DNA from 4 places in the Shewanella sp. 30m-14 genome. Region 2 is predicted to be linked to each of the others. Evidence: predicted binding sites of a transcription regulator. Region 2 holds the regulator's gene; each other region holds the start of a gene.
What was found. The regulator sigma-54, encoded in region 2, starts transcription at its own class of promoters, with help from an activator protein. The targets are predictions, from matches to a motif close to GTTGGCACGNNNNTNGNNT.
Positions count from the first base shown of each region.

Region 1: fliD (flagellar filament capping protein FliD) is a predicted target of sigma-54. The motif match lies at 1,866-1,884, and genes of this name have one in related genera.
Region 3: ACVBIU_RS12625 (flagellar assembly protein FlgT) is a predicted target of sigma-54. The motif match lies at 5,644-5,662, and genes of this name have one in related genera.
Region 4: ACVBIU_RS03735 (formate dehydrogenase accessory sulfurtransferase FdhD) is a predicted target of sigma-54. The motif match lies at 2,893-2,911, and genes of this name have one in related genera.

Region 1 covers NZ_JBRILW010000021.1:80,304-87,721, reverse strand. The annotation lists gene ACVBIU_RS15410 (hypothetical protein) at 1-87, opposite strand, end outside; gene fliS (flagellar export chaperone FliS) at 56-436, opposite strand; gene fliD (flagellar filament capping protein FliD) at 451-1,836, opposite strand; gene ACVBIU_RS15395 (flagellin N-terminal helical domain-containing protein) at 2,130-2,945, opposite strand; gene fliB (flagellin lysine-N-methylase) at 3,192-4,367, shown strand; gene ACVBIU_RS15385 (hypothetical protein) at 4,441-5,460, opposite strand; gene flgL (flagellar hook-associated protein FlgL) at 5,485-6,402, opposite strand; gene flgK (flagellar hook-associated protein FlgK) at 6,413-7,418, opposite strand, start outside.
Region 2 covers NZ_JBRILW010000005.1:10,592-18,009, forward strand. The annotation lists gene ACVBIU_RS05160 (KpsF/GutQ family sugar-phosphate isomerase) at 1-888, shown strand, start outside; gene kdsC (3-deoxy-manno-octulosonate-8-phosphatase KdsC) at 890-1,441, shown strand; gene lptC (LPS export ABC transporter periplasmic protein LptC) at 1,438-1,995, shown strand; gene lptA (lipopolysaccharide transport periplasmic protein LptA) at 2,066-2,605, shown strand; gene lptB (LPS export ABC transporter ATP-binding protein) at 2,602-3,333, shown strand; gene ACVBIU_RS05185 (RNA polymerase factor sigma-54) at 3,471-4,934, shown strand; gene hpf (ribosome hibernation promoting factor) at 4,964-5,251, shown strand; gene ptsN (PTS IIA-like nitrogen regulatory protein PtsN) at 5,254-5,697, shown strand; gene rapZ (RNase adapter RapZ) at 5,904-6,758, shown strand; gene ACVBIU_RS05205 (HPr family phosphocarrier protein) at 6,745-7,020, shown strand; gene mgtE (magnesium transporter) at 7,117-7,418, shown strand, end outside.
Region 3 covers NZ_JBRILW010000015.1:59,705-67,122, forward strand. The annotation lists gene ACVBIU_RS12590 (CheR family methyltransferase) at 1-646, opposite strand, end outside; gene ACVBIU_RS12595 (chemotaxis protein CheV) at 790-1,710, opposite strand; gene flgA (flagellar basal body P-ring formation chaperone FlgA) at 2,007-2,714, shown strand; gene flgM (flagellar biosynthesis anti-sigma factor FlgM) at 2,812-3,129, shown strand; gene ACVBIU_RS12610 (flagella synthesis protein FlgN) at 3,214-3,639, shown strand; gene ACVBIU_RS12615 (LPP20 family lipoprotein) at 4,342-4,788, opposite strand; gene ACVBIU_RS12620 (FlgO family outer membrane protein) at 4,789-5,418, opposite strand; gene ACVBIU_RS12625 (flagellar assembly protein FlgT) at 5,794-6,963, shown strand; tRNA gene ACVBIU_RS12630 (tRNA-Arg) at 7,174-7,249, shown strand.
Region 4 covers NZ_JBRILW010000003.1:181,359-188,776, forward strand. The annotation lists gene ACVBIU_RS03720 (4Fe-4S binding protein) at 1-1,431, opposite strand, end outside; gene ACVBIU_RS03725 (DUF3306 domain-containing protein) at 1,543-2,193, opposite strand; gene ACVBIU_RS03730 (DUF3305 domain-containing protein) at 2,190-2,657, opposite strand; gene ACVBIU_RS03735 (formate dehydrogenase accessory sulfurtransferase FdhD) at 2,942-3,784, shown strand; gene ACVBIU_RS03740 (substrate-binding domain-containing protein) at 3,832-4,737, shown strand; gene ACVBIU_RS03745 (nuclear transport factor 2 family protein) at 4,742-5,113, opposite strand; gene rlmF (23S rRNA (adenine(1618)-N(6))-methyltransferase RlmF) at 5,234-6,364, opposite strand; gene ACVBIU_RS03755 (flagellar basal body-associated protein FliL) at 6,431-6,832, opposite strand; gene ACVBIU_RS03760 (chorismate--pyruvate lyase family protein) at 6,986-7,418, shown strand, end outside.

The DNA of each region.
Region 1 (7,418 bases), on a different contig from region 2:
CCAGTTTTGAGCGCTCGCATAGAATTGCAGCGCTTTTTCAAACTGTTGCCACTGCTCAATTGAGATTGTCCCAACCTGCTCTGACATCGGTAATTACCTTGGTAATGGGTTCTAGGGCGGTAACGCTGTTTTCAACACTTGCGATTACCAGCTGGCGACTGCAATAGTCATAAAGACGGTTTAGCCCTGTGGCCACTTCGCCGCCATTTTCGATATCGAGCATGGAATCGAGTCCATGCACAATATTGAGGCACTTGTTGATACTCTGACCTTTATCTTCAAAGCTCCTGCGCTGCATAAAGCCGCTAGCACGCTGGATCTCTTCTAATAGACCGTCGAGAAGCATTCGTACCATCTCGTGAGGGTTCGCAGCTGCGGCTCTAGCATTCAAAGAGGTTTGCTTATAAGCATTAAAGGGATCGTGCTCGTTCAACATTTTTTAGTATTTCCTTAATAAAACAGTGCGCTAGCTGAGTTGAGTTGGCTAATGGTGGCTTCCATTGCGGTAAATTGAGCCAGATAAATTTGATACCTTTGTTCCATCTGTCTGTCGTGATTATCCATACTGGTTTCGACTCGCTCGATCTGTTTCTCAAGGTTGTCTTGCTTGAGATCCATCGAGCCTTGGAACTTGGTGAAGGGGTCGATGATGGTATCGAGCCTGTCTATATAGCTGCCAGAATCGGTAAACATGGCTTGTATCGCGTCAGGATCATCTTTTAGTGCTTTAGATAACTTATCTTTGTCAATGTCGAGTTTGCCGTCACGGCCCATTTCTACACCGATGTCAGATAGACGCATACCGTTTGGCGCCGCATCAAAAATGGCATCCCGCATATTCTGTTGCAGCATTCGAATACTCGAATCACCCTTGAGTACGCCTAGCTGATCTTCGGTAATTGAAGAGTTGAAGTCATCATCTTCGTCTTTATCTTCATCTTCATCACTGTCGCTGTTATCGTCATTCTCATTATTAAGATCATCTAAGGCTTCACTGCCCATGGAGCGAGTTAACTTATTTATTTCGTCCATCAAGTCATTGAAAATATCAACAAAATCTTCAATTGCTTGTTCGCTGGAGTCAGTATCAGATTTGATCTTAATGCTACTGCTTTCACCTACTGCGTGGACTTTATTAAGTTCAATAGAGACACCATCAATAACGTTAGTTAAATTGTTACTGCTGCTCTGAATATCTATGCCGTTAAGGGTCGCCAGCGCATCTTGCGCCGCTTTTCGTTCGGTCATGCCCCAGTCTGCACCGTCCATCTTGACGTCAATGGCGTTTGCTTCACCCGTCTCTTTTGAGGTCAGCATTAATTCGACTTGGCCACCCGTTCTGACCAAAGATGCTTGCACTCCCGGGTTAGCTGAATGGTTATTGATGGCATCCCGTAGGTCGGTAACAGTCTTTGTGCCATCGGCATTGAGCACTGCCATGTCGATCTCTATGGTGTCAGCTGCGCTAGGACCAACTTGAATGCTTAGCATGCCCGTTGTCGGTAGGACTTCAGTTTCGCTGGCAAAGCTCTTGGTTAATTGGTGTGCCTGGGCTAGTTGCTTAACATGCAGATCATAGTTACCGGTAGGTGCGCCACTTTCGACCGTGATTGAGGCATTATCATCACTAATGGTTGAGGTTTTGCTCTCGAAAGCGTCACCATCAATTGTCTCTAGTTTGCTGGTCATGCTATTTAGACTACGCTCGAGGATCTTATAGGCATCGAGTTGCGACTCATATTTGGTCATATTGCTTTCAAATATCTGATCTTTACCCGTGCGTTCTGCGACGATAAGCTGTTCGGCGAATGAGGCGCCACCCATACCTGAAATCATTTGATCCTCCAATCTTGCTGTAATGCAATTGGCAATCTTTGTGCCAATAGTTAAGTATATGTTTTACATCTTCTTTAAATCTTTAGCTGCATGTGGCGGATTAACTTTCCTTCCGTTACTAACGCTTAAAGGGAAGTACTGCTTCCGCTTGCGACTATTGCACTATGTTCACTACAACCATGTAATAAGTAAGGCGACCTCAAGCTAGGGGCACTGAAGTTTTGCGGGGAATTTGTTGCCAAAAAAAAGGGCCCGAAGGCCCTTGATAGAAAGTTGGGAGAATGGGGGGAAGATTAGCCCAATAGACCCATAACCAAACCAGTGTTTTGGTTTGAAGAAGACAGGATGTTAGTACCGGCTTGAACGAGTAGCTGGTTTTTGGTCATAGCTGCCGTTTCTACCGCAAAATCGGTATCCATGATACGACCAGCAGCCGCTTTAGTATTTTCGGTAACGTTAGTTAGGTTAGATGCTGTGTGACCTAGGCGGTTAATGCTAGCACCTAGGTTAGAACGCTCAGTACCTACGGTGTCAATAATCTTATCAACGTTGTCAATTTGAGCTTTAGCTGTTGCAGAATCTGTAATTTCGCCAACAAAAAGAGCTTTAACATCAGCTACTTTAGTTGTAACCGTTAGCTGCTCTGAAGCTGTGTTTGAGGCGCCGATCTGGAAGCCAACACCTTTATCTAGTTCAGTGAATAGCTTGTTTCCACCGTATTCAGTGCTGTCGATAATACGATTAGCCTCAGCGTTAAGTTCTTTATATTCAGCACCTAGTGCTTTGATGTCTTCTGCTGAGTTCACGCCGTTAGCTGCTTGCGTCGCTAATTCTTTTTGACGAGAAGCAATGTTGTTTAGCTCATCTAGTGCGCCATCGGCAGTTTGTAGCATAGAAGTCGCGTCAGACACGTTACGGCCAGCTGTTTCCATACCTGTTACGTTAGCGTTTAGGCGAGTCGCAATCTGTAGACCCGCAGCATCGTCAGACGCACTGTTGATGCGAAGACCTGTAGATAGACGCTCCATAGCGTTGCTAAGTAGGTCGTTATTTTTAGTGACAGCATTTTGAGCGATGTTAGACGCGTTGTTAGTCATTACAGATAACATAGGATATTCCTTTGAGTTTTACTGATTGTTTGGTTTCTATAATCTTAAAACGACGCGCTAAATGAAAACTGAAAGCAATTGGTGATTTAATTTGTTGCTTTAAGTGTATCCGCATGAATATTAAGGATTAAATATTTTTAATTATAATTGGTGAATGACAAAAAAGACTTTAGTTAATCGGTGTTTTGGTCGCTCTTAATAAGCATATCTAGGCTTGGCCAAAACTTGATAATAAAGAGAGCAATAATGAAGCATTCACTCATTAGACCCAGTTTCGTCACTAACTTCAGCTGTATTGGCGGCGAGTGTGAAGACAGTTGCTGTTATGGCTGGAATATCCATATTGATAAGCAGAGCTATAAAAAAACCTTGGCACATAGCGAGCTTAAGGTTTTGGCTAAAACGGCACTGAAAAAGGTCAAAAAGAGTGATCAGGTGTGGGCTCAAGCGGTATTGAATGAAGAGGGGGCATGTGGCTTTTTAGATGACAATAAACTCTGCCAAATTCATGCTAAGGCCGGGGAGGCATTGCTGAGTAATACTTGCAAGACCTATCCAAGAATGTCGCATATGAGGGGTGGGGATCGCTATGACAGCCTATCATTATCTTGCCCTGAGGCAGCGAGAAATATTTTGCTTCGACCCGATGCATTTAGTTTGCAGCGAACAGCAATTAATCATCATCGTAGCTACAAGGCGACACCACTTTGGGCCCAAAAAGCTTATGATTATTCAATTCAATTACTGTTAAAGCCTGAACAACCGCTGGAACTCGGTCTTACCGCTATCGGTATTTTGATGAATACTGCAGATAAAGCGGCTAAAGGGGAAGTTGAAAGTAGTGCTCTCGATAGTATGTTTCAGCAGCTTGTTATTTTAAGTGATAACGGTCAGCTTAAGCAGCATTTCGAGGGCTTTAATCAAGATACAGATACACACCAAATGCATGCATTTACCTCCATTCAATTGTGGTTGAATACCAATAAAGTGAGGCGAGGTCGGAGTCGGTTTGAGCTAATAAACCAAGCTATTTGCTCAATGGCAGATGAGCATGAAAACATTAGTATGAGCAGTATTAATCAAGCTTGGAAAGAGATAGCTGAACCTGCAATAGGTGGCCAACAAGAGTTATTTAGTCGTTATCTACTTTATTACTTTTACCATATGAGTTTCCCCCAGGTTGATAAGCTGACACCATCGCAAGCCTTTAGGGTGATGTTGTTAGATTTCTTTATGTTGCGTTGTTATTTAGCCGTGATTGCGTCTAAAAACAATGGCTTGTCTGAGCATGACATCATCATGTGTTTTCAGGTTTACCACACCAATAGGCAGCATAAAGCCAACTATAGTCAGTATGCTATTAATCTTTTAGATGAAGCTAAATTTGATGATTTAGCTTCAATACTGACCTTGTTATCGTAATCTTTTTTCGCTCATGGTTTTTTCGATGATAGTTTAGTTTGTGAGGCCATGGTTTTGGCTTCACCTCACTCAACTAAGATAATAATGCGGATACCTGAGGACGGGTAAAGTTTGCCTGTGCCATCAGTGAAGTCACTTGTAGGCTAAAAGGCGAGGACTGCATTAGCTCGGATACTTGAGTCAAAGTGGCTTCAAGTTCTAGTCCAGCATCTTTGTGAAGGTTTACTTTTTGTAGTTGCAACTTGAGGTGTTGCTGACTGGCGTTGAGCTCTTGTAATTGGGACTCAACTTTATGGCGTGATTTTGCTATTTTGGCCAGAGATTGCTTGATTTCAGTTTGGCTGTTGAAGCGCCACTCTCTAGGATCTTGCCAATTAAGCTCCTCACTGACCTTGATGGTTCTAGCGTCACCGGCGGGTAAACGCTGCCCTTGCCCGGTCATCATTAATCCTGACTGAACCTGCTGCCATTGCTGCTTACTGCTCTTGAAGATAAGCTTACCGTCGTTATTCCTCACCGCCTGCATGTCTATCGGTTTTAAGGCGTTATTGAGTTGGTTAATCAGCTCCATAGGTTGAGCATTTGCGGGTAATAGAACTCTTATCGACTCATTGCCAATTTGCATATTAAGCTGCTCATCTCGGAGTTTTACAGCAGCTAAATCTACCGATTTCAAGCTAAAGCAGTATTGACTTGCTGGTCTTTGGGGCGAGATAAGATTGAGCTGATGATCGATCAGAGGCTTACCTTGATAGCTTACCTCTAATTGGGCTAACTTTTGTTGTAGCTGCTGAATACGACTAAATTGCTCAGTCCCTGTATTCGTCGACAAGGATTGCTGACCATGGCCTTGCAACTGCTTAAGTAGGCTTTGTACTTGCTGCAGCCCCTTTTCTGCGACTTGTGAAGCACTGATCTTATGTTGACCCTGTGTCACTTTCGCCCACTTACTATAGCTCTCTAATCTGTGGGTAGGAATGCTAGCAACGTTTGCTTTGGTTTGCTCTTTAACTGGTAGCTGCACGCTAGCAGTGGGCGCAACCGTCTGGCTGCGCTGCTGTACATTAAGTGCGTCTGAAATCCCGTTGAGCATTGACTTCTCTTAAGCTGGTTAAAATTATATATGGTTAAAAAGTGACAGTTGCGATACCTGTACAAAGGTTTGCTGCGTCACTTTTAGGGTTGTCAGCTTTAAGTTGAACTCCGCTGTGGCTTGAGCATAATCTAAGCCTTCAGTTTCACCTATCACTTCTTTATTAAATAGTACCCGTTCTTCGTGCGAAGCTTGCACTAAGCTCAAGGTATTCTGCTTGCCACCAATATCGGTGATCGCCGAGCTGATGCTGGTCAGAGTGTCATCTAAGCTAGTTTGCATGTCGGTGGCAGCTTGACTAAATACAGGATCGCCAGGGGAAAGCGTCGGGTCTTCGAGTGCTGCGATAAAGTCTTTAGTTTGATTCAGAATATCGGTGCTACCGTTAGAAAAAATAAAATCTGCAGCGGTGCTGTTCGCTGTCATCCAAGACGAACCAGAGGTTTGTACTTCTCGAGTATTGGTATCTCCCTGATAAACATAGTTACCACTGGCGTCTTTACCGATTGGAGGCGTATCAGTTTTGTTGCCTGAAAAAAGGTAGTTACCCGCTTCGTCTTTAGCGTTAAGGGTGTCGGCAAAGGCTTCCAGTAGCTCGTTCATCTCGGCGGCATAAGCCGCTCTATCTTCAGGAGACAAACTGCCATTATTGGCTGATACAGTGATTTCACGCATACGCCCTTGCAGCTCGACCATGCTCGACATATAGGTTTCAGAGCGACTAAAGCTGGTACTTAACGACTCGGTATTTTTAATGTACTGATTAGTCGCAGCCATATCTCGCTCGTTGCCCATCACCCTTACTGAGCCAATAGGGTCATCAGATGGGCGTAGAATTGATTTGGCAGTGGACATCATCTCGTTGATTCTGGCGATATCGGCAGTGGAGTTCTGCAGACTCTGTAAATTACTGCTATAGAGATTAAGCATACTTACGCGCATGAAGAGCTCCTTAAATACTGTTCAAAATGGTTTGAAATAGCTGATCGGCAGTCGAGATAACTTTGGCATTGGCTTGGTAAGACTGCTGATAGATGATGAGGTTAACGCCCTCTTCATCCATATTAACGCCACTGGTGCTGGCCCATTGTTTTTGGGCTTCAAGTTGGAGGGTTTCAGCCGTGTCTTTAGACATCTTAGCTTGGCGAGAGGCCGAACCTAGCTCTCCAATCTTACTGGCGAACGCATCGCCCATGGTGGTATCGACACCCATGGAGCTAAAGGTAAAACTCTTGTTAGCGATTTCGACCAGTTCCTTAAGGTTGCTGTTATCCCCAGGTGTCCCGTCTTTACCAAAAGCCAGCATGTCAGCGTTAAACCCCGCAGTCATCTTTAGACTACCTGCTGGGTTTGTTGGGTCGTAAGTGAACAAGTTTTGGGTTGGTGTATTACCATTTAAATCGGTACCGCCAGCAAGCACGGCATTAAATTCATCAGCCATGGCCATGGCCAGCTCATCGATGAAAGCCATCGAGTCGACCATGCTATTATCACGATAGTCGATCAGTGCGCCCAAGCTACCACCGGCGGTTTCATCAAGTGGAAAGCTCGATTGTCCGAACTGAATGCTTAGCTGACTAAACTTGGGATTAGCCGGATCGGGAGTAACCTGGACCTTTGAGGCAATAGTGCCAGATAACAGAGGCTGACCTTGGGCTAGCGAGATGTTGATCATGCCACTAGAGTCTTCAACCACATTGATATCTACAATCGCTGACAGATCATCGATAGCGGCATCTCGCGCATCGAGTAACTCTAAAGGCACGTTGCCAGAAGCGTTTGATGATTGTATTTCAGCGTTAAAGCTCGCGATAGTTTTTAGTTGAGCGTTGATCTCTTTAGCTGAGGCGCCAATCTGGCCTTCAACTTGACTTACTTGAGAGTTCAAGCCTTCACTAATGGAGTTGAAACGTTGAGTCAGCGCTTTAGCTTCGTTGAGTACACCTTGGCGATGAGCT
Region 2 (7,418 bases):
TCTTCAGAATTTGCCCAAGCTTGCCAATTAATATTGCAATGCACAGGTAAAGTTATCGTGATGGGCATGGGCAAATCAGGACACATTGGCAACAAGATTTCAGCCACACTAGCCAGCACAGGTACACCTGCATTTTTTGTGCATCCCGGTGAAGCTAGCCATGGCGACTTAGGCGTATTGAGTGAGAACGATATCGTACTTGCGATTTCAAATTCAGGTGAGTCGAGTGAGATCTTAACCTTAATGCCAGTCATTAAGCGCATGGGGCTGCCAATGATCTCTGTCACGGGTAAGCCAGATTCTAATATGGCGAAGCTGGCGCAACTGCACCTTTGCATTGAAGTACCAGAAGAAGCTTGCCCACTTGGGCTTGCACCAACGTCGAGCACCACAGCAACATTAGTCATGGGCGATGCCCTAGCGGTTGCGTTATTGCAAGCGCGCGGCTTTACTCAAGATGACTTTGCACTGTCTCACCCCGGCGGTAGCCTAGGGCGAAAATTGCTACTTAAAGTCAGTGATGTCATGCATAAGGGCTGTGAGTTACCAAGTGTGCAAAATGATATCTGTATTACTGAGGCGCTGTACGAGATCTCTAAAAAAGGCTTAGGCATGACAGCGGTTGTTGATGCCAGCAACACCTTAGTCGGTATTTTCACCGATGGTGACCTACGCCGGGTTATCGACGCTGAAGTCAATTTACGCACTACTCCTATCGCAGAGGTGATGACTAAAGGCTGCGTCACCATTACCGATAACGTGCTTGCAGCAGAAGCATTAAAAGTCATGGATACTAAGAGTATTAATGGTTTAATCGTGATTAACGACAAACAACAGCCTGTTGGCGCATTAAACATGCTAGATATGGTCAAAGCAGGAGTAATTTAATATGTCCAAGCAAGGTTTATACGGCCCTATTAGCGATGTAGTCTGGCAAGCAGCCAGCAAGATAAAACTACTCATTTGCGATGTTGATGGCGTGTTTTCCGACGGCCTAGTCTATATGAGCAACAGCGGTGAAGAACTTAAAACATTCCATACTCGTGATGGATATGGCGTACGCTCAGTATTATCTAGTGGCATCCAAGTGGCGATTATCACCGGTCGTAAATCACAAATCGTTGAAGACAGGTTTACCGCTCTAGGCGTTACCCACATCTACCAAGGTGTCGATAACAAGTTAGCCCCCTATAATGAACTGCTATCACTTTATAATGTTAGCCCTGAAGAGGTCGCTTATATTGGTGATGACATGGTGGACTTGCCCGTTATGCAGCAGGTTGGTCTTTCCGTTTGTGTGGCCGATGGTCACCCATATGTAAAACAACATGCAAAAATGACCACCCATATTAAAGGCGGCCACGGCGCCCTACGCGAACTCACTGATTTACTACTATTAAGCCAAGACAAGTTTGACTCAGCTCATGGGATGAGTATATGAACCGCGTCACCCTTGCGATAATCGCACTTTTTGGCACTGCACTTTTGCTCTATTGGCAAGTTCAGTCTAAAAAAAGCGAGCAGGAGCTGAATATCGATACAAGTCAGCGACCCGACTATATTATCGATGATCTACGTAGCATCGAATATAACGAGTTAGGCTTCATCAATAGCGAAGTAACAGCGAAACACATGGAACACTTTGATAGCGTCAATATGACCTATTTTACTGAGCCTGTTTATCTCATTTACCCTGATGATGGCCTAGCCGAATGGCGACTTAAAAGTGATAAAGGCAGCCTGAATAAAGTCACTGGCAAGGTAACGCTAGAAAACAATGTTATTATCGACTCGATTAGCCCAGAAGAGCCGATACAGACGTTAAGCACCAGCTATTTAGATCTTGATTTGAATACTATGATCATGACGTCAGATGAAATTATCCACGTCACTGGCAACGAATTCGTCATTCAAGGTGTAGGCTTATATGCCGACCTGAATGCCCAGAGCGTAAAACTAATCAGCCAAGTAGAAGGTATCTACGAAGCTCAGTAACGCCAACATATTGAACAATTTTACACTCATACTAGCTAAAGAAAACGCTTTAGCTGAGTAGAAGGACGCTATGAAATACAATCAATCTATCCTTGCAGGCCTATTTTGTCTGCTCAGTTTCAGCTCTGTTGCTAAAGTTGATGACCTGATGCAAGAGGTGAAAATTGCGGCCGCTAGCCAAGAAGCTGATATCAAGAATAATCAGGTTATCTTTTTTGGGCCTGTCGAAGTCACTCAGGGCACAATCAAGATGAATGCCGATAAGCTACGGGTTTTCTCAAAAGAAGATAAGAGCGGTAAAACGCTTGTGGCGACTGGTAACCCAGCCACTTACACCCAAATAATGGATGATGGACGCCCGGCAACGGCTAGCGCAAAAGAGATCCGCTACGAACTTGCTACGCGCACACTCACCTTAGTCGGCGAAGCCACCCTAGCGCAAGACGGTAGCCAGGTCACAGGTAACCGCATTAAATACAACATCAGTTTGCAACAGCTTATTGCAGAAAGTACTGGCAAGGGCGATGACAGAGTTATCACCATTATTCAGCCTGAAACCTATCAGGAAGAGAAACCAGAATCGCCAGCGAAAAAGCAGGAACAGCAATGAACCAAATCACCTTAAAAGCGGTCAATCTTGCTAAGAGCTATAAAAATCGTGCCGTCGTACAAGATGTTAGCTTAACCGTAAAGACAGGTCAGATTGTTGGTTTGCTTGGCCCAAACGGTGCAGGAAAAACAACGACATTCTACATGGTGGTTGGCCTAGTACAGAGTGATAAGGGTAAGATCTTTATTGATGATGACGATCTTACGCTCGATCCTATGCATTTACGCGCCCGTAAAGGTATCGGTTACCTACCTCAGGAAGCCAGTATTTTTAGAAAGCTGTCAGTACGTGACAACATCATGGCCGTCTTACAGACTCGTCATGACATCAATAACGAGCAACGTGAAGAACAACTTGAGCATCTACTCGAAGAGTTTCATATCACTCACATTCGTGACAGCCAAGGTATGGCATTGTCTGGAGGCGAACGCCGCCGGGTAGAAATTGCTCGGGCACTCGCAGCTAATCCAAAGTTTATCTTGTTAGATGAGCCGTTCGCGGGTGTTGACCCCATTTCAGTTATCGATATTAAAAAAATTATTGAACAACTTAAGAGTCGCGGTCTGGGCGTACTGATCACCGATCATAATGTTCGCGAAACTTTGGACGTTTGTGAGCGTGCTTACATAGTAAGCCACGGAAATCTGATTGCTGAAGGTACACCTGCCGAAATCTTGGACAACCAACAGGTTCGAGCGGTGTACTTAGGTGAACAATTCAGGCTATAGTTAATTCACAGTATGGAAGCTGAAAAACTCAATATGGAATTATTTCCAAAAAAAAATCAACGTGTTGAGTTTTTGAGCAACCTTCGCCAGTTCAACGAGCTTTAACGTTTAACTACAGTGTAGGGAATAGCGGTAAAATGAAAGCGTCACTCCAGCTCAAAATGGGTCAACAGCTCACTATGACTCCCCAGTTACAACAGGCCATTCGCCTGTTACAACTGTCTTCTTTAGAGCTGCAACAAGAGATCCAACAAGCATTAGATTCTAATCCGTTACTGGAGCTAGATGAAGAGCAGTCAGATGGCGATATGATCAACGATGAAGATCACTCTGTAAATGACTCTAATAGTGAACTCACCCAAGATAGCGCAAGCGTTGACACCTCCGAAGCCCTCACCCAAGATTCCATGCCCGATGACCTGCCTATGGATACCACTTGGGATGAAGTCTACACCGTTTCCTCTAATGCTAGCTCAGGCGTAAGTCGTGAAGATGACATGCCATTCCAAGGCGAGACTAGCGAAGGCTTATATGAGCATCTTGAGTGGCAAAAGAACCTCACCCCATTTTCAGATAACGATCTTGCTATCGCCACCGCGATTATTGATGCGATCGATGAACGAGGTTATTTAACCCAGAGCTGTGACGAAATTCTCGAAGCGATGGGCGATCCTGAAACTGAACTCGATGAAGTCGAAGCCGTTTTAAAACGAATTCAACATTTTGATCCTATCGGTGTTGCCGCCCGCAACTTAAGTGAATGCCTACTTATCCAGCTAGCACAATATGCCGCAGATACACCGCACATTGAAAATGCAAGATTACTGATTAAAGACTATTTAGACCTTATTGCGGGGCGTGATTTTAGGCAGTTAATGCGTAAAACCAAACTCAAAGAGGATGATTTACGTGAGGCGATCACACTGATCCAAACTCTTAACCCAAGACCTGGGCTTGCCATTGCACGCAGTAAAGATGAATACGTCATTCCCGACGTGTCTGTCAGCAAGAAAAAAGGTCGCTGGGTGGTAGAGCTAAATCCTGACTATATGCCTAAGATTAATGTTAATCAGCATTACGCATCAATGGCGCGTAGCACAACGAATCAGGCCGACGGTCAATTTATCCGTGGCCACCTGCAAGAAGCTAAGTGGTTTATAAAGAGCCTGGAAAGCCGCAACGACACCTTATTGAAAGTGACAAACTGTATCGTCAAATTCCAGCAAGGCTTTTTTGAGTTCGGTGAAGAAGCCATGAAACCTATGGTACTCAATGACATTGCCGAAGCTGTTGAAATGCATGAATCTACCATTTCACGCGTTACCACACAGAAGTACATGCACACCCCAAGGGGCATTTTTGAACTAAAATATTTCTTCTCAAGCCATGTGGGTACCGACGATGGCGGAGAATGCTCATCGACAGCAATTAGGGCATTTATTAAGAAATTAGTCGCAGCTGAAAACCAGAGGAAACCGTTAAGCGATAGCAAAATGGCCCAGCTTCTGGCTGAACAAGGGATTAAAGTTGCTAGACGTACGATTGCAAAATATCGAGAAGCGATGCTGATCCCGCCCTCAAACCAACGTAAGAGTTTATAACTCAAAATTAGGCACATGGAGGATCGATAATGCAAATCAACCTGACAGGACATCACATCGAAATCACCGATTCACTACGCGGTTATGTAGAAGAGAAATTTACAAAGCTTGAACGACATTTCGATCAGATCAATAATGTGCACGTTATTTTGAATGTACAAAAAATGCAGCAGATTGCCGAAGCTAAAATTCACCTTAAAAAAGGGGAAGTATTTGCTATTTCGGAACATGCAGATATGTATGCTGCAATAGACTCCCTGATCGATAAACTAGATCGTCAGGTTATTAAACACAAAGAGAAGCTGACTAAACACTAACGATGGAACTAAGTACCATCCTGCAGCCGGAGTGCACTACCTGCGCCACTCCGGGCAGTAAGAAAAAAGTACTGGAGTTAATCAGTGACATTGCCGCTGTCCAGTACCCAACCCTTTCTTCACAAGAGATCTTTGAAAGTCTCTTGGCACGAGAGAAAATGGGTAGCACGGGAATAGGTAATGGTATAGCGATTCCTCATGGAAGGCTGTCGAATATAGAACGTCCAGTTGCAGTATTAGTTAAATGTGAAGTTCCTATCCCATTTGACTCATTCGATAAGCAGCCTGTCGATATTCTATTTGCTTTATTGGTGCCATCTGATCAGTGTGAGCAACATTTAGCAACACTGTCTTGTATGGCTGAAAAACTCAACGATAAAGCGGTGGTTAAGCAGTTGAGAAAGACCAGCAATGAATCAGAGCTATACCAAGTCATTACCCAATAGCTAACTACTCAGGTCTTTAAGTTATTTATTTTTTACACAAAAGGTAAATGATTTAAAGACCTAAGTAATTATTACAGCAATATTATTTATTCTTATTCACCCGCTCAACTTCTTGCTTTCAGCCTTAAAAAAGTTAATCTATACACTTACACAATATAACCACAAAAATCATACATTTTGTTTAATGTCTATCAGGTAATCATACGATGAAGCTTGTTTTAGTCTCAGGTCGCTCCGGTTCAGGTAAGTCCGTTCTATTAAGAATGCTAGAAGATCTCGGCTATTATTGTGTCGATAACCTGCCCTTGCCAATGATGGGGACCTTACTCAAAGAGCTATCGGGTAACACTAAGCTTGTCGCCATCAGTGTCGATATTCGTAACCTGCCAGAAAAGAAAGATGAGCTGGTTAAGCACCTCACTTTTCTGCCTGATGGGGTTGAGTTATTAAGCTTTTTCCTTAACTCAAGCGATGAAGTGCTACTTAAACGTTATAACGAGACCCGTCGTCTGCACCCTTTATCGCACGATAACATTTCGCTTAAAGAGGCCATTGCGCTAGAAGGTCGCTTGCTAGAGCCGCTAGCCAACATTGTCGATCATTATATCGATACCTCAAATCTCAACATTTACGATCTTAATGATCAGGTGCGTGAGATCCTACTTGGCAATCTTGATAAAGAGTTGATGATCAACTTCGAATCGTTTGGTTTTAAACATGGTATGCCAACCGAAGCTGACTTTATGTTTGATGTACGTTTTTTGCCAAACCCACATTGGGAGCCCGACCTGCGCCCTATGACTGGGCTCGACCAACCAGTACAAGATTTCTTAAATGAACGCCCAATGGTCAACCTGTTTATTAAACAGATTGAAGATCTACTCGAAACTTGGTTACCCGATCTAGAACGTAACAACCGTAGCTACCTTACCATTGCGATTGGCTGTACCGGTGGCCAACACCGATCGGTTTATATCACTGAGCGCCTTGCTGCTCACTTCAAAGATGGCAAACATAAAATACAAGTCCGCCACCGTGAGCTAAAAAATGCCGACCATTGAACGTGAAGTTACCATCTGCAATAAACTAGGTCTTCACGCTCGCGCTGCCACAAAACTCGTTGTTTTAGCCTCCGAATTTGATGCTGAGATCACCATCATTCAAGGTGAGAAACAAGCCTCGGCTACAAGTGTACTAGGCTTATTGATGTTAGAAACAGGAATGGGAAAAACGGTACAACTCGTTGCAACCGGGACAGACGCCCAAGCAGCGCTCGATGCCATTTGCCAATTAATTGATGCCAGATTTGATGAAGATAATTAATTCGTTATTTTCCTAATGAATTTCCTAGCTACCGCACATAAATACTCTTGAGTTACGTTATGATAAGCGCCTTTAAAACGACCCAGTGAGGGAGCTATGCCGATTGAAGTCTTAGATAATCAAACAACTGACCAACGTCTCAATCAGCTGACTCAAGCATTAGGCAACGGTATGTTTGTCCACGTCCGCAACATGTTGCAGGATATGGCTGCAACGGACATTGCTTTTATTCTCGAATCTTCTCCACCTCGTACTCGTCAAGTGCTATGGCAACTGATTGACCAGGAACACACAGGTGAAATCCTCGACGAACTCGGTGAAGAGCTTAAAGACAGTCTCATTGCTCAGATGAGTCCAGAGCGCGTTGCAAAAGCCGCCGAAAACATGGACACCGATGA
Region 3 (7,418 bases), on a different contig from region 2:
CGAACTTGCCTAGTAAGGTATAACTTTCTAGCAGGTTATGGGCGCGAAAATTGACTAAGCGCTTAACGTTGTCTTTAACAACCATGTTGCCTGAGGGCAAAGCATCAAAAAACTGACGTTTGCGTTCATCAGACAAACCACGACCTAAGGCAAGATTATCGTATTGCGCATTTTTACAGCGCTCAAGCATAGAGGGTGACAAATCTGTTGCCAGAATACTTGCACTGGCGGGTAAGCTGCCAGGCTTGCGCTGTTGATGCTCTAATATTGTCATGGCTAACGAATACGGCTCTTGACCTGAAGAACAGGCTGCAGACCAGATTTTTACCGGTCGGCCTAAACGACTAAATGTGGGTAAAATCGTACTCGACAATAACTCGAAAGGATAACGGTCGCGAAACCATAAGGTTTCATTTGTCGTCATAGCATCGATAACTTCAGTGCGCAATTGGCGCTCAGTCGGTTTCATCGAATGCTTAACCACGTCTGATAAGGATGGCAAATTATATTTGCCCATAAGAGGTGCTAGTCGGCTACGCACCAGATACTGCTTATTTTCTCCCAACACAATACCGCTGTGCTGTTCTAAGAATAATCTAAATTGATTGTACTCATTCTCAGCAAGAGATTTATTCGCCACTCTAATATCCTAATTCAGTAAAACAAACCACAGTGGTCAATCAACATCGACCACGGGTAAAAACGAACGCAGGTTTATACCTTAGCATCAACACAAACACAAGCAAGCTATGGTTTATGCTGATACTAAATAACGGCAACTAATGGCAACTACAGGCTTAAATGCTTGTTTACCGCTGCGGCTAACTCATCAGGGTTAAACTTAGCGATAAAATCGTTAGCCCCCACCTTTTGCACCATCGCCTGATTAAACACACCGCTTAATGAAGTGTGTAATACCACTTTAATGTTTCTTAGCTTAGGATCATCACGAATTTCGGCGGTTAAGGTATAACCATCCATCTCTGGCATTTCAATGTCAGAAATAATCAATGGGATCTCAGTTGATACGTCATCAAGCTCTGCCGATATCGCCCGCAGTTTATTCAACGCTTCTCTACCGTCTTTGGCTGTATCTATTTGTAAATCGAGCGAAGTGAGCGCGCGAATAATTTGCTTACGAGCGACCGATGAGTCATCAATCACCATAATGTGGTAATGCTTATCACGGTCAATCGTTAAGGCATCATCCAGCTCTTTACTGGTGTTAGTGTTAACGGGTGAAATTTCATCAAGAATTCTCTCAACATCTAAAATCTCAACTAATTCGTTTTCAATTTCAGTCACCGCGGTCAGATAAGAGGATTTGCCCGCCCCTTGTGGTGGCGGCATAATGGCTTCCCAGTTCATATTAATAATTCGCTCAACTGAACTGACCAAGAAGCCCTGCACACTGCGGTTATATTCTGAGATAATAATGAAGCTGTTTTCAATATTCTCGATTGGACGACCACCGGTTGCCGCACTCAAGTCAATCACCGAAATCATCATACCGCGAACATGAGCAACGCCGCGCACCTTGGAGTTCAATTTTGGTAAGTTTGTTAAAGGTGGACACTGCAACACCTCTTTGACTTTAAAAACATTAATACCAAATCGTTGACGTCCATTTAGCTTAAATAACAATAATTCTAGGCGGTTTTGTCCAACCAATTGAGTCCGTTTATTGACTGATTCGAGAATATTCGACATACATTTTTTGCCTTGTACCTACTCATGTAGGCGATATCTATTTCAATTTAATTAGTGTGTGTAAATAGTCGTTATAATTTGGCTACACTCGGTGTATTTCACACAAGGTTTCACGCCATATTTCACACAACCATCACTTTTAGGCACATTAATTGCTTACTTGGAGCTATCCAAGCGAGTACGGCCTTTTCAGTCAAACTAATGACGCCAACCAATCCAAAAGGATAAAGATGACTGCAGTTCAGCACATAACACAATATTGTCGCATATTAGCGAATCAAGCCACTGCATTCATTATGAAAATCTACTTTTGCATCATTTTAGTTGTACTTTTGACCCCAATGGCGGCAACTGCCACTACAGCTGCCAGTATTCCATCTGTATCGACCATTTCTCAATTAGCTATAGCGGCTATTGAAGAAAAAATTGAAGCGCCTGATAAGGCAAAGATTAATATCAGCCCTCAGAGCCTAGATACGCGTGTCAACTTACCCAACTGCTACTTACCCATCACCGCCGAAATCGCCAGCGATCGTGCTATCCGCCGTAACAATACAGTTAAAATTAGCTGCAACAGTCCAGATTTAAGTTATCCATGGCAGATGTTCTTATCGGTAAGAGTGGAGATCCTGTACCCTGTTGTAGTCGCAAAATCGACCATGGGGCCGGGTGATCTGTTATCTAGAGACGATATTGCACTCGAATATATTGAGCAAACCACTTTGCGGGGCCAACAGTTTGAAAGTATCTCCGAAGTGATAGGGGCGAGATTAAAACGACGTGTCGCACCGGGGCACCCCATTTTTGCCAACCAACTCTGTATTGTGTGTAAAGGCGATAGCGTGTCGATATATGCGCGCTCTGACAATTTTGAAATTAAAACCGTTGGTGAAGCACTGCATGATGGCAACGTGGGTGATAAAGTTCGCATAAAAAATAGCCACTCCCATAAAAAACTCGATGCTCGCGTCACTGGCGTTGGCCAAGTCGAAGTAAGAATGTAAGAATGTACGAATAGAAGAATGTAAAAAGTCCTAAAGTAACCAGTGATGCTGCCGATAGCATGGGTAAGAAACTCTTTTTTAACTGTTGGATTTCAAAATGGCTATTGATATTAAACAAGTAAACCCTCACGCCAATACGCGAATTAGTACGGGTGCGAGTACCAAAGCAACATCAGCACAAACTGCGCCAACAACACCCACTCCCGCCGCACAGAAAGGCGACTCGGTGTCGATTACCGCACAGGCTCAACAGATCCAAAATGTACAAACTAAGATGGCTGACATGCCAGAAATAGACCAAAAGAAAGTAGACGAAATTAAAGCCGCAATTGCCGAAGGGCGTTACAAAATCGATCCAGATAAGCTTGCAAGTAACATCGCAAACTTTGAAAATAATCTTAAAGATTTAAAGTAAGCGCTATGTGCTAGCTTATGTGCAAAGTAGGACATAACGGGTCAAAGCAGCGAACTCAATAGAGCGAAAATTAACAAGGCCATTATGACAAATTTATCTCAACTCCTTAGCTCACAACACCAAGTGTTGACTGAGCTAAACGCGGTTATTAGCCAAGAAAAACAAGCCTTGCATGCTCAGCAAGCCGATGTTTTGTTGTCGTTAGCCAGCACTAAGGCAAACCTATTGGCTAGCCTTAAACAAAATGATGAGATGATTGCCGTTCAGCCTGATCTAGCCTTATTAAAAACCGATCCTACATTATCTACACAAGTGACCGACACCAAAGTCTTATTAGCCGAGTGCCAACAACTCAATGCTGAAAATGAGTCACTGATTGAATTAAGTTTAGCCAGCTTAAATCGATTCTCACAAGCGCTACAGGTAAGCCGAAATGCGTCGAGCCTAACTTACGATGGCAAAGGAAAAACCTCTAGTATTTCAACGCTTGGAAATAATTTAAAAGCTTAACGGTTTTAAATGAAGGACGCTTCGCTGCGAGGACGTGACTTTGTCTCAATTGAATGTCACTTCGAGAGCGTCGCGTTGCGACTTCTAGATCCTAGGTTAAAGCTAAGACAGGAAACGCGAAGACGAACGGCCTTCGGCCTTACGGCAACATGACTGTTTAATTTAATTGAAGGTCACTACAGAACGCTTCGCTTACACAAAAGCAAAGAGCCTAGACATTACAGAGCCCACCGTAACAACTAACATAACGTATCATCGCAATTGTAGCTTGAGCTGTAGCTTGAGCTGTAGCTTCGGCTTTAGCCCATCAAAGCTTACGTATCACTTCAAAACTGACGGCATAAAGGCCGACCTACTTTATAAAGAAGGTACGAGGAAAGGCAGGTACTAGGTTAAAGCTAAGACGGGAAACGCGAAGACGAACGGCCTTCGGCCTTACGGCACGTGACTGTTTAATTTAATTGAAGGTCACTACGGAGCGCTTCGCTTAAGGAAAAGAAAAACGACGGCATTAATGCCGACCTACGAAAAAAGAAGGTTCTAGGTTCTAGGTTCTAGGTTCTAGGTTCTAGGTTCTAGCAAAGCATAAAGATCAAAGCAATTGCATAAATAAAACCAATGCAAGCTTTTGACTTTTCTTGCGCTTTTCCTAGGACCTAGAAGCGAAGCGTCCTCGAAGTGAGCCTGCGAACGCCCTGCCCCTTAAAAATACGTAATTTCTTTCACTCGTTGCGAGCGGTGTTGCTGCTGATATAGTGCCCATACTTGCTCAAAATCTAACTCTAGTTCCGTCACATAATGCTCACCAGCAGGATAACTTTTTACTATTTTAGCACCACGAATAACGCCCGATACAGACGCTTGAATTTCATCACTAGATAACATCCAGTCACTCATCTGGCTACTTGCACTCAATTGTTGACCATAAACCTGCTCTGCAAGTTCGCGATACGCCGCAATTTTCGAGGCTTGCATTGCCATTAATACACGCTGAGAATGTTCAGCTGCAGGTTGAGTGTCCAGCGGTGCATAACCGATTGCGCTCAACTTGGGAAAAGAGCGTGGCGCCTCTGTTTCATACTGCACATAGCGGTCTTGTGCCGAGCATGCACAAAGGGTTAACGCGGCACATAAAATAACGGCTTTCATCTATTTATCCCCTACTATTTTCACCGATTGCAGCCCGCCTTGGTTATTGCGATAAAGTAACCCATTTTCTGACACTACCTTTTCTGAAACGCGAATATAACCAGGCATCGCAGCGGCATTAACAAAACCTTGCGCCGCCGATACCACACGGTTATTAGTCACATTGACGATTCGGCTATTAATTGCCACCCCTTGGGTCGATAAACTCATCGTCGAAACCACCACATTCTCAACCGGTAAGTCTGAGGACAATTGCTGCCAATCACGACTCATAATAAACTCACCATCAGCAGTGACCTTAAGGGCATCACTGACATTAATATCAACTAAATTGAACTGATGATCATGTAACGCCGCAATCAAACCTTGTTGATATTGCAAAGCAAGCGCATTGGTCGATGTCATATCTGATACCAATACCGGGGTTGCCACCAGCAATGGCTGATTTGGGCGCAAGCTGTCGTTTTGCCGAACCAGTTCATTGGCCATCTGTTGAGACAAATGATTTATCGCAGCGGTATGCGGCAAACCATAACCGTTAGCCATCTGCTGCTCAGCGGGATTATCGCCCTCGGTGCTTGCACAGCCGATAGTCAGCAGTAAAGATAGAAAAATAATGGGCTTATACATGTTTAAACTTCCTATCAGACGTTAATCACTACAACGAGTTGCAGTAATCGTTCCGACCTTATCCGTACGCATAAATGCTATTAAATTCATATCGGCAAAGCAGCCCAAAACTTTATCTATTTTGGCCCTAAACTTCTCAGACCTAGCTCAGTGTCCTCTTCTACACAGCTGTTAATAAAAAATCATCGAGTACTCCTGCTAAAGGATAGCCACAAATCTGCCGATACAGGCACGTTAATTGCTTAACTCATTGCTAAAAGGCAGGTTTGTCAGTTATCCGGCACAAAGCTATGCAAAAAGCTATGTCAAACAAATATGCAGAGTAACTATGCACAATAACCATGCCATCAATTTCTCGAAAACTGGACAGGTAAGATGAAACCAGCGCTATATTCAATCACAGCACTCGTGTGCTTAATGTCATCCGTTGTCACGTTGCCAGCACAAGCCAAGTGGATCACTGCCAGTGGCCAAGCAAAAATTACCGATAACAACGTCACTCAAGCAAGAGAAAACGCCATTCACCAAGCCGTAAGTTATGCCACGTTACAGTCCGGTGCACGCTTTAGTAGCCAACAAACCGTCAGTAACGGCCAATTAATCAATGACACTTTTGCCATGGCACATCAGGCGCAAAGCCAAAATGTTGAACTTATCAGTGAGCGTATTGAAAACAATGAAATCACCGTCAATGTTCGTATCGATATCATTGAACCGCTCAACGACACTTGCCAAAGTAGCCAGCTTAAAGCGGCCATTTTAATCCCCCAGGCATTAATCAAAGACAGAACCCAGCTTAGAGTCGGCAATATTGGTCTGTTCGAGCAAAACCTGTCAGAGCGTTTAGCCTTCACGCTAGAGCAACACTCTAACAGTAGCTTTCCACTGACCCATGCCAATGAGCGTTTAGACATAGACCAAGCTTTAATTGATGTGCGTGGCTATCGCTTACCTAGCTGGTTGAGTGAGATAACAGACAGCCAATATATTCTGCTGCCAGAGATCATCGATATATCAACTGAAGATTTCACCAGTACCCTTGGGCTGTGGGACAACGACCCCATGCGTAATTTTCAAATTCGAGTATCGCTCTTTCATGGTATTAGCGGCGAGAAAGTCTGGAGTCAACAATACAGCCAAGCGGCAGAATGGGAGTTTAAGCGCCAGCAAACGGTTAACTCTAATAGCACCAGTTTCTGGAGTTCTGACTACGGCCAGGTAATTGATCAAATTTTGGCTCAAGTTAGCAATGATTTAGATAACAGCTTAAATTGCCGCCCACTACTCGGTCAGGTGGTATCTAAACAGGCCGATAGGATTATCCTCAACCTAGGCAGACGCCACGGCATTCGAGTCGGTGACACGCTTCAACTAGTATTGCAGCAAAATATGCCCGATAGACTCGATAACATGCGCGCGGTGGCAGGAAAAAGTAAAGCGACCATCACCATAGATCAAGTGACAGAAGAAAGTGCTACAGCGGTATTAGATGGCATCGCCGCATCGCTCAATATTCAAATTAATGACTTGGCGATAAAGCTATAACTGGAGCAGGCTTAAGCCTGCACTAACTGAACGACAGGACTGCACTAAAATGACTGGCTAACATTACTGGCGTAAATTGCAGGTTAATCACTAAATAAATGGGATTAGCCTGCAAAATGCTCAGCCGCAGAACATTTATTAAGCAACTAAATTTAAAGACTTTTCATCAGCTCTTTTCATCTAGTGTAAAACCAGTATAATCAGCATCGTCTCCCTATAGCTCAACAGGATAGAGCAGTCGCCTCCTAAGCGATCGATCGGGGTTCGAGTCCCTGTGGGGAGACCATATACACTCCTTTGTATATGCTATTCAATAAGCACCACCGTCTTAAACGTTTCAGTATCTAAAATAAAATTTCGCTAGATTAAACAAGCTTAAGCTAAGTAGGTTGTTTACGATGGGACTTTGAGCATGCACTTTATCTATTCACGTTCTGCTTTACGCGCAGGATCAT
Region 4 (7,418 bases), on a different contig from region 2:
ACCACACTGCACACAATCTTGCTCAACAAAATAAAGCGCTGGTCGATCACCGCCATCGGTCAATGCCATCGTTGGACAGGTCGCCACACAAGACATACACAAGGTACAGTTTTCAGTGTTAACACTGACTTGACCGTATGGCAGGTTGCTCTGTGACAAACACGTATCGACAGATGCAGCCTGTTCATTTAGATGATCGATTGCGTTGTAAATGGTTTCACGCTTAGTGGTTGCCACAAACTCAGCAGGCACTATCACTGGCCAGCTTGCACTGGTAACAAGCAACTCTGAAAGCTCTTTAGCACCGGCTTCGCTAAGATGAGCCTCGGTGATAAGGCTCACGCGTCGCGGTTGCCCCATTTCATCAAGAATGTCGTTGGCTAGCGCTAATTCACCATTAAGCATTTGAGTTAATGTTGGCGCAGTCGCATCCGTTTGCAGGATTAATACCTGACGCGCACCCCATGCTAATGCTGACAACCAATGGTCCATGCTCGCAACGGTGATCTCCTCCATTGCAATCGGGATGATTTCACCCGCGAGGGCTTCAGTTATCGCCTCTTCGCCTTTACCCATATCATGAAATAGGATCACTGGAGCAATTTGTGCTTGGGAGCGGAAGTTCGTCACCAGCTTATTCAGGTAGGTATGCATAGCTTGCGGCGTTGGCAAGTCATAACTAATAGCACCTGTTGGGCAAGCATTAGTACAACTACCAGCACCGTGACAAAGGTAAGGATCAATTTCGATCATCTTCCCTACGCTAGTAATCGCATCGGCGGGACAGAAGTTCAAACAACGAGTACAGCCTTCATTGCCGTGACGGTAATGGGCACAAATATCACTGTTAATTTTAACGTAGCGTGGCTTATCGAATTGGCCAACCAGCTCTGGAAGCTGCTCTAGCGCTTCATCGAGCTTAGCTTGGTCTTGACCCACATAGAAATAGCCTGGTGGCAGCATTTCAAGATTGATGCAAGGGCTCATGCTAAGGTCGAGAATAAGGTCGAAGTGGGCTTTACGAATGGCGACAGTACTTAATTCTGCATTACCGTTTTCGTGTTCAACCTTGACTTGAAACTGACCTAAGAAACCTTTAATTTCAACAAGCTTGTTGTAATAGCTCTCTACGTCTTCAGCAGCAGTCATTACTTTTTCAAGATGGGCTTCGTCCTGGCTAGTGATTGGCTCGTTCGCCAAAATGGCGCACTTACCCATACTAGACAACTTGTCCGCAGCTAAACGTGCCAAATCTTCTGGCCCGATAACAAGAACATTACCTTCGGTGGTGTAGCTAATGGTCGGTGGGATCAGATTTTGAATCATCTGAGTCCCAGCAAGGACCTTTTGTCGAACCTCTTTGAGTCCAACTTGTGTTTCACTATTGCTCACATTGCGTTCCTGAACAGTTCTTTGGCTGTTTCTGTACATGAGTATCGCTGTTATCTCATCGCGCTTTTCATTAGCACCAGCTTTTATTACTCTCTAAATACAGCAATTCACATACCAAATTTGTGGAAATAAAAACACTCTATAGTGACGTTAAACAACTTTAGCGGTCGTAATATCACTGCTTTTTGGTTCATTTTGGGACAAGTCGTCTTTATTGTCGTCCAAAATGTCCGATACAGCTTTTGTATCATTAAGGTGTTCATTCTGATCGGTATTTTCAGCTGCAATCATCTCATCTGATGCTGCCTCAACGCCGTCTTTGGCTCCATTCTCATCATCTTCATCTTTGAAGTTATGGCGGAATACTTTCTTAAATAGCTCAGCAGAGACATCAGCTGTTAGCTTAGGCTGATTACTGTAATCAAGCGCATATTCAAGCAAGCCATCAATTTCGCTGTAGTGTGGCTGCTTCCATAGTGCCTTTAGTGCTGCAGCTTTTGCAGCCGGGTCTACATTAGCGCCCATAAAGCTGGCAAAACTACCACCGACTTCAATTTTTTCAGGATCAGGCAAGTCCTCTGCACGCAAAATCTTATCGGCTTGCGCTTCAGCTTGTGTGTCGTCAGAGGCTGGGGTTGAATCTGATGCTGTTACTTGCTCTGCTTCAGCTTGCTGTTGGGCAGCTAGCGCCTGCTCTTCGGCTTGTTGCTGTGCCGCGGCTTCTGCGGCAGCGACTTCCGCTTCACCCTCAGCCTCTACTTGTTGCTTACGTAAATTCCAGCGGGATAAAAATCCACTCATGTTCTGTCCGCCATGTGGTTAGTACTTGGCCCTTGGTTCTTACGGCGATCCACATGTTTACGGCGATGTGCGCTAATTTCGACTTCACCATGACGAGTAATGAACGCTTCAATCCAGCAGGCAATAGCCTTGGGCATAGGGATGTTTAATACTGGGGTATCAGCTTCTAAACAACCGGCTGCGACATTTTGGTCAGCAGATAAGGCAACTGGGATCCACTCACCTTCGAGCGTTTCATCACAGACGATATACAGCATCGCGTTATCCATATCGATATTGATACGGTAGCTGCCGCGCTCATCTTTGTGTAGCTCAAGTAGAATTAGGTAGGCACCTTCAGGTGCGGCGTGGGTGGCAGGAAGTATCTGATCGACCTCCCACTGTACTGAGGTCCATCTTCCGACTTGCTTCTCGGTCTTCTTAAGAGAAACGTACATTGGCCATTGGCTTTCGGTATGTTGCATTCAGTCTCCGTCTTGCCTGAGGTGGCTGCCGATATAGCAGTCCAACTATATAAATACTCCCCTAAGCTAAAGCAATATATGTGCCATACGATATCAATTAAATAGTTTGAACTAGATCAACTATTCCAAGCAAAGACTAGGACATTTTGTCTAAATAGCAATTACCGATAGGACATAAAAGGGCGACCCTAACACTGGAACTGTGATCTACTGCTAATTTATTCCCCCTATAAAATTAGGTACAGATATTGCTTAGAACTAGGCGCAATTATTCCCTTTAACAGATGATGGGTCACATGACAGCATACAAAAGCAATCCAAAGTTAATTAAAACCAATACTGAAGTCCCTCTTACGATTGCTGTAACCGCCATTAATGAAAATGGTGAAAAAGTAGATAAGTTCATTGCTTGCGAACGCCCTCTCACTGTTTATCTAAATTGGCAGCCTATTGTGACGTTAATGACACTTGGCGCCCGAGCTGAAGCATTGTCATTAGGCTATCTTAAAAACCAAGGATTCATCTCAGATATCAATAAGCTAGAATCTGTCATCGTTGACTGGGATGTGAATTCAGCCGCCATCATTACCAGTGAGAAAATTGAAAATCTAGATGAAAAACTGTCTGAAAAAACCGTCACAACAGGCTGTGGACAAGGTACGGTTTACGGCGACTTTATGACTGGACTTGATGACATTAAGTTACCCACGCCTCAGTTAAAACAGAGCATGATCTATAGCTTGCTTAAAAATATCAGTGCCTACAATGAAACCTACAAAAATGCCGGTGCAGTGCATGGTTGTGGCTTATGCCAAGAAGACCAAATTGTTGGCTTTGTTGAAGATGTCGGTCGTCACAACGCTGTTGATACCTTAGCCGGTGAGATGTGGTTAAACCAAGATTCGGGTAACAACAAACTGTTTTACACCACAGGACGTTTAACCTCTGAGATGGTGATTAAAGTCGCCAAAATGGGGATCCCAGTGGTGTTATCCCGCAGCGGCGCAACACAGATGGGATTAGAACTCGCACAGCAGCTTGGAATTACCATGATTGCTCGCGCTAAAGGTCGTCACTTCTTAATTTATAACGGTGCTGAGAATATTGAATTTGATGCAATTGCCTAACCGAATAGACCTAATAACTAGTATTAAATGCGCAACAAGGATTAATCATGACCGAGCCGACTGACCTGATCTATATGAGTGCCAAACAGGTATCTGAGTACCTAGATCTCAATGAGAAGAAAGTCTACTCAATGGCCAACGACCGCATTCTTCCCGCGACTAAAATAACGGGTAAATGGCTATTTCCAAAGATCTTAATCGATAGATGGGTGATGGATTCATGCCACAGCGGCATGCTATCTGATCGTATGCACATCACAGGTAGCGATGACCCACTCTTGTCAATGTTGGTCGCTAGAATGATGTCACAGGTGGGTAAAACCGAGCTCATCAGTTACAGCTCTACTGGTTCACGCTTAGGTTTAGACTTGCTTTCACGAGGTTATGCCGATGTGTGTACTCTGCACTGGGGCAGTGTTGAAGAGCGTAGTGTTCGCCACCCTGCTTTGTTACAGGGTTACGCTAACCACCAGCAATGGGTCATGGTGCACGGCTATACCCGTAAACAGGGCTTAATGATGCGTCCAGACATGCATCACCGCTGTCAGGAGTTGGACAAAGTGTCCCAACAGTCTTGGCGTTGGGTCGCTCGCCAAGCGGGAGCCGGTAGTCAACAACACCTTGAACAATGGCTGATGAAGCAAGGTGCTTCATTTGAAGAGCTAAATTCAAGTATTGTGGCACAGAGTGAACGAGAGTTAGCGGGTTATATTGCTCGTAACAATGCCGATATCGGTTTTGGCTGTCAGTCGGTGGCACTTGAAAGTGGCTTGAGTTTTGTGCCACTCGTCACAGAGTCTTTTGATTTTGTCATGCCGCAGGGGATCTACTTTAGACGCCAGCTGCAAAGACTTTTCAACTTATTAGCTGAGCCACAAACCCAACAACTCGCAGCTACGCTTGGGGGATATGACTTAACAGATTGCGGTAAGTTACTCTGGAATGGCCAGTAATAAACTAGAACGGCTTACATTGGGTACCTTGATGAAATACCATTTGCCATAAATCTCGATTTTTTCGCCAGATAGAACTGCGAATTGAAAAGCTGATGACATTCTCATCAGCTTTTTTTAATGTAGCTCGATAGGTTACCTGACAAACATCAGGCGCCAACTCTATCACTGCAAATTGGCTAGTTTCAATCAATGGCATACGTTCATCGGGCAATCTAGCAAGCACTTCCGCTTTGCCAAAGCTATAGCCGCTGGCTGCAAACTCTAGAAAATCATCACTCAGCAAACGCTCCAGCTCAGCACGAGAAGCTCTCACTTCAGGCTTTTGCAGATAGAGTTCTAGCTCAACAAGTAGGTTTTCCAGTTTGAAGTTCACAATAGAATCCCGTAGCGCCAGTAGATTTATCCCTTTATCAGTCTAGGATAGCTTTTGATATTTTTGAAGTATCTCAGGTGCTTATTTAGCGATTAAACCTGACCACCTTCTGAAAGGTTACTACTGCGCATCACGAAACTGTTGCCACAACTCTCTTTGTTCAGGTTTAAGGAAAGTCCAAGCTAACACTCGAGTAATTTTATTTCCCTGATGCATCTCGATCTCTTTCACCTCATCGGCTTGTACTTTTTCAAGTAAGGCCATCGCCGGTTTCAAGTTTTCTTTTTTAGACACCAAGGTGGTAAACCATAAGCATTGATTGGCAAAATCTCGACTCTCGCTAATCATCACTTGTAAAAACTGCTGCTCACCGCCCTCACACCATAACTCAGCTTTTTGCCCGCCAAAGTTCAGTACTGTGTTCGACCTATCCGCGATCGCTTTAGGTTTATCCGCAGCAAGTTTTACTGATTTAGCTCTATTTGCCGTTAAGTTTTTAATTTTACGAGCTGTACCTTCATTCGCCTCGGCCAAAGAGGCATGAAACGGTGGGTTACATAAGGTCAGATCGAAACGGTCATCGGCTTGGATCACACCACAAAAAACCTGTTTTGGATTTGTTTGTAGGCGTGCACCAAAGTGATCACTGATCTCTGGATTATGAGCAAATATTGTTTGTGCATTCGTTATCGAAAGCGGATCCACATCACTGCCCACAAAGTTCCATCCATAAGACTGGATCCCCAATAATGGATAGATAACGTTGGCACCGGTACCGATATCTAACACCTTAACTCTCGGCCCTTTAGGTACTTGTTTCTTACTGGATTTCTTAACCGCGAGTAGATCTGCCACATAGTGAATGTAATCGGCACGACCAGGGATCGGCGGGCATAAAAAGCCAGTTGGTATATCCCAGTTATCAACGCCATAATGCAATTTCAACAGCGCGGAATTGAGCATTTTAACCGCTTGTGGATCGGCAAAGTCTATCGATAGATTACCGTAGGGATTAGGCTTAACAAACGGTTTTAACGCTGCAAAGGCTGCGATCAAAGCTGGAAAGTCATAGCCCTGGTTGTGCACATTTCGCGGATGCAGCGACTTAGTCGTTTGCCCCTTAACAATCGCAGTTTTCTGCCCCTTAGTCGCAGGCTTTGAATGTGGCGATGTAGAGGCTACTTTTCGCTTGGGTGCTGAAGGCTTACTCGCCTTGCGCTCTTGAGTTGAAGATTTAGTTTTATGACTCATGTTTTAACGCGCCAGCACCTGTAAAAGAGCAAACACTACAAATGTTTGCATTGAAAATTAATCTTATTAATCATAAAGGTATTTAGTAAACAGTAAGTTTACTACCAGAGGACTACCCGTTTCTTGTTCCAGAAGTTGATTCACTTTCTCGTAGCATTGACGACGGATCTCTTCCTTACCCGTTAAAGACTTCACCTTGTCTTCAGTCTGGTTGCCTAAGATCTCAACAATCGCAGCTCTTAACAGAGGATCATGCCTCTCTAAACTAACCAGTTGTTCTGGTTTTTTAACCATTAATTCGACACTTAGTCTGACATAGCCCAACTTCTTTCTATTGGAAATATAGTTAGTCACTATCTCAGGTTCGAAGCCATAGTAAGCGTACTCTTCTAGCGGCTTATTGTCGGCTGCCACAGCACTAAAGCTGCTGCAGAGCGCCACGAGTAGTACGGCTATTATTTTGTTCATCTTCAAACTTACTCCCTAGTCGATATTCGATGAGACCGAGTCTCATTCCATGTTGTTACATGCCGAGCTAATCACTCTGAGTCGACAACCTCTACCTGCAACGGCATGGGCATGCTAGACTGCTTCGGTTTGCTGTATTGTACCGAGAATTTGATGACTGTGACTAGGCTAAGCTTCCCTTATGGTGAATCAATCCAATGGTTTTCACCAGAACAAATCGCCAATTTACCTACGCCACCTTTTAAGGACTGGCTATTAAGCACTTGTAGCTTAACGCAAAAACTAAAAAAGCAATGCACTCACTTTGAAGTCCGAGTTCTTGGAGAGGACACCCTAATTCCCCCTGTAGAAGAGGCCTTTGGCAACGAAAGCATGTGGATTAGAGAGGTGTTACTCGTTTTAGATGGGATCCCGTGGATTTTTGCGAGAACCCTAATCCCTGGGCGATTACTAGAGAAAAAACAACAAGATTTTCTAGGCTTAGGCGGCAGACCATTGGGCGAATTACTCTATTCAACCGATGAGTTTACTCCAGGCAGAATTGAAGTGGCGCATTTTGAAGCCTGCAGCAAAATAGCTAAACTGG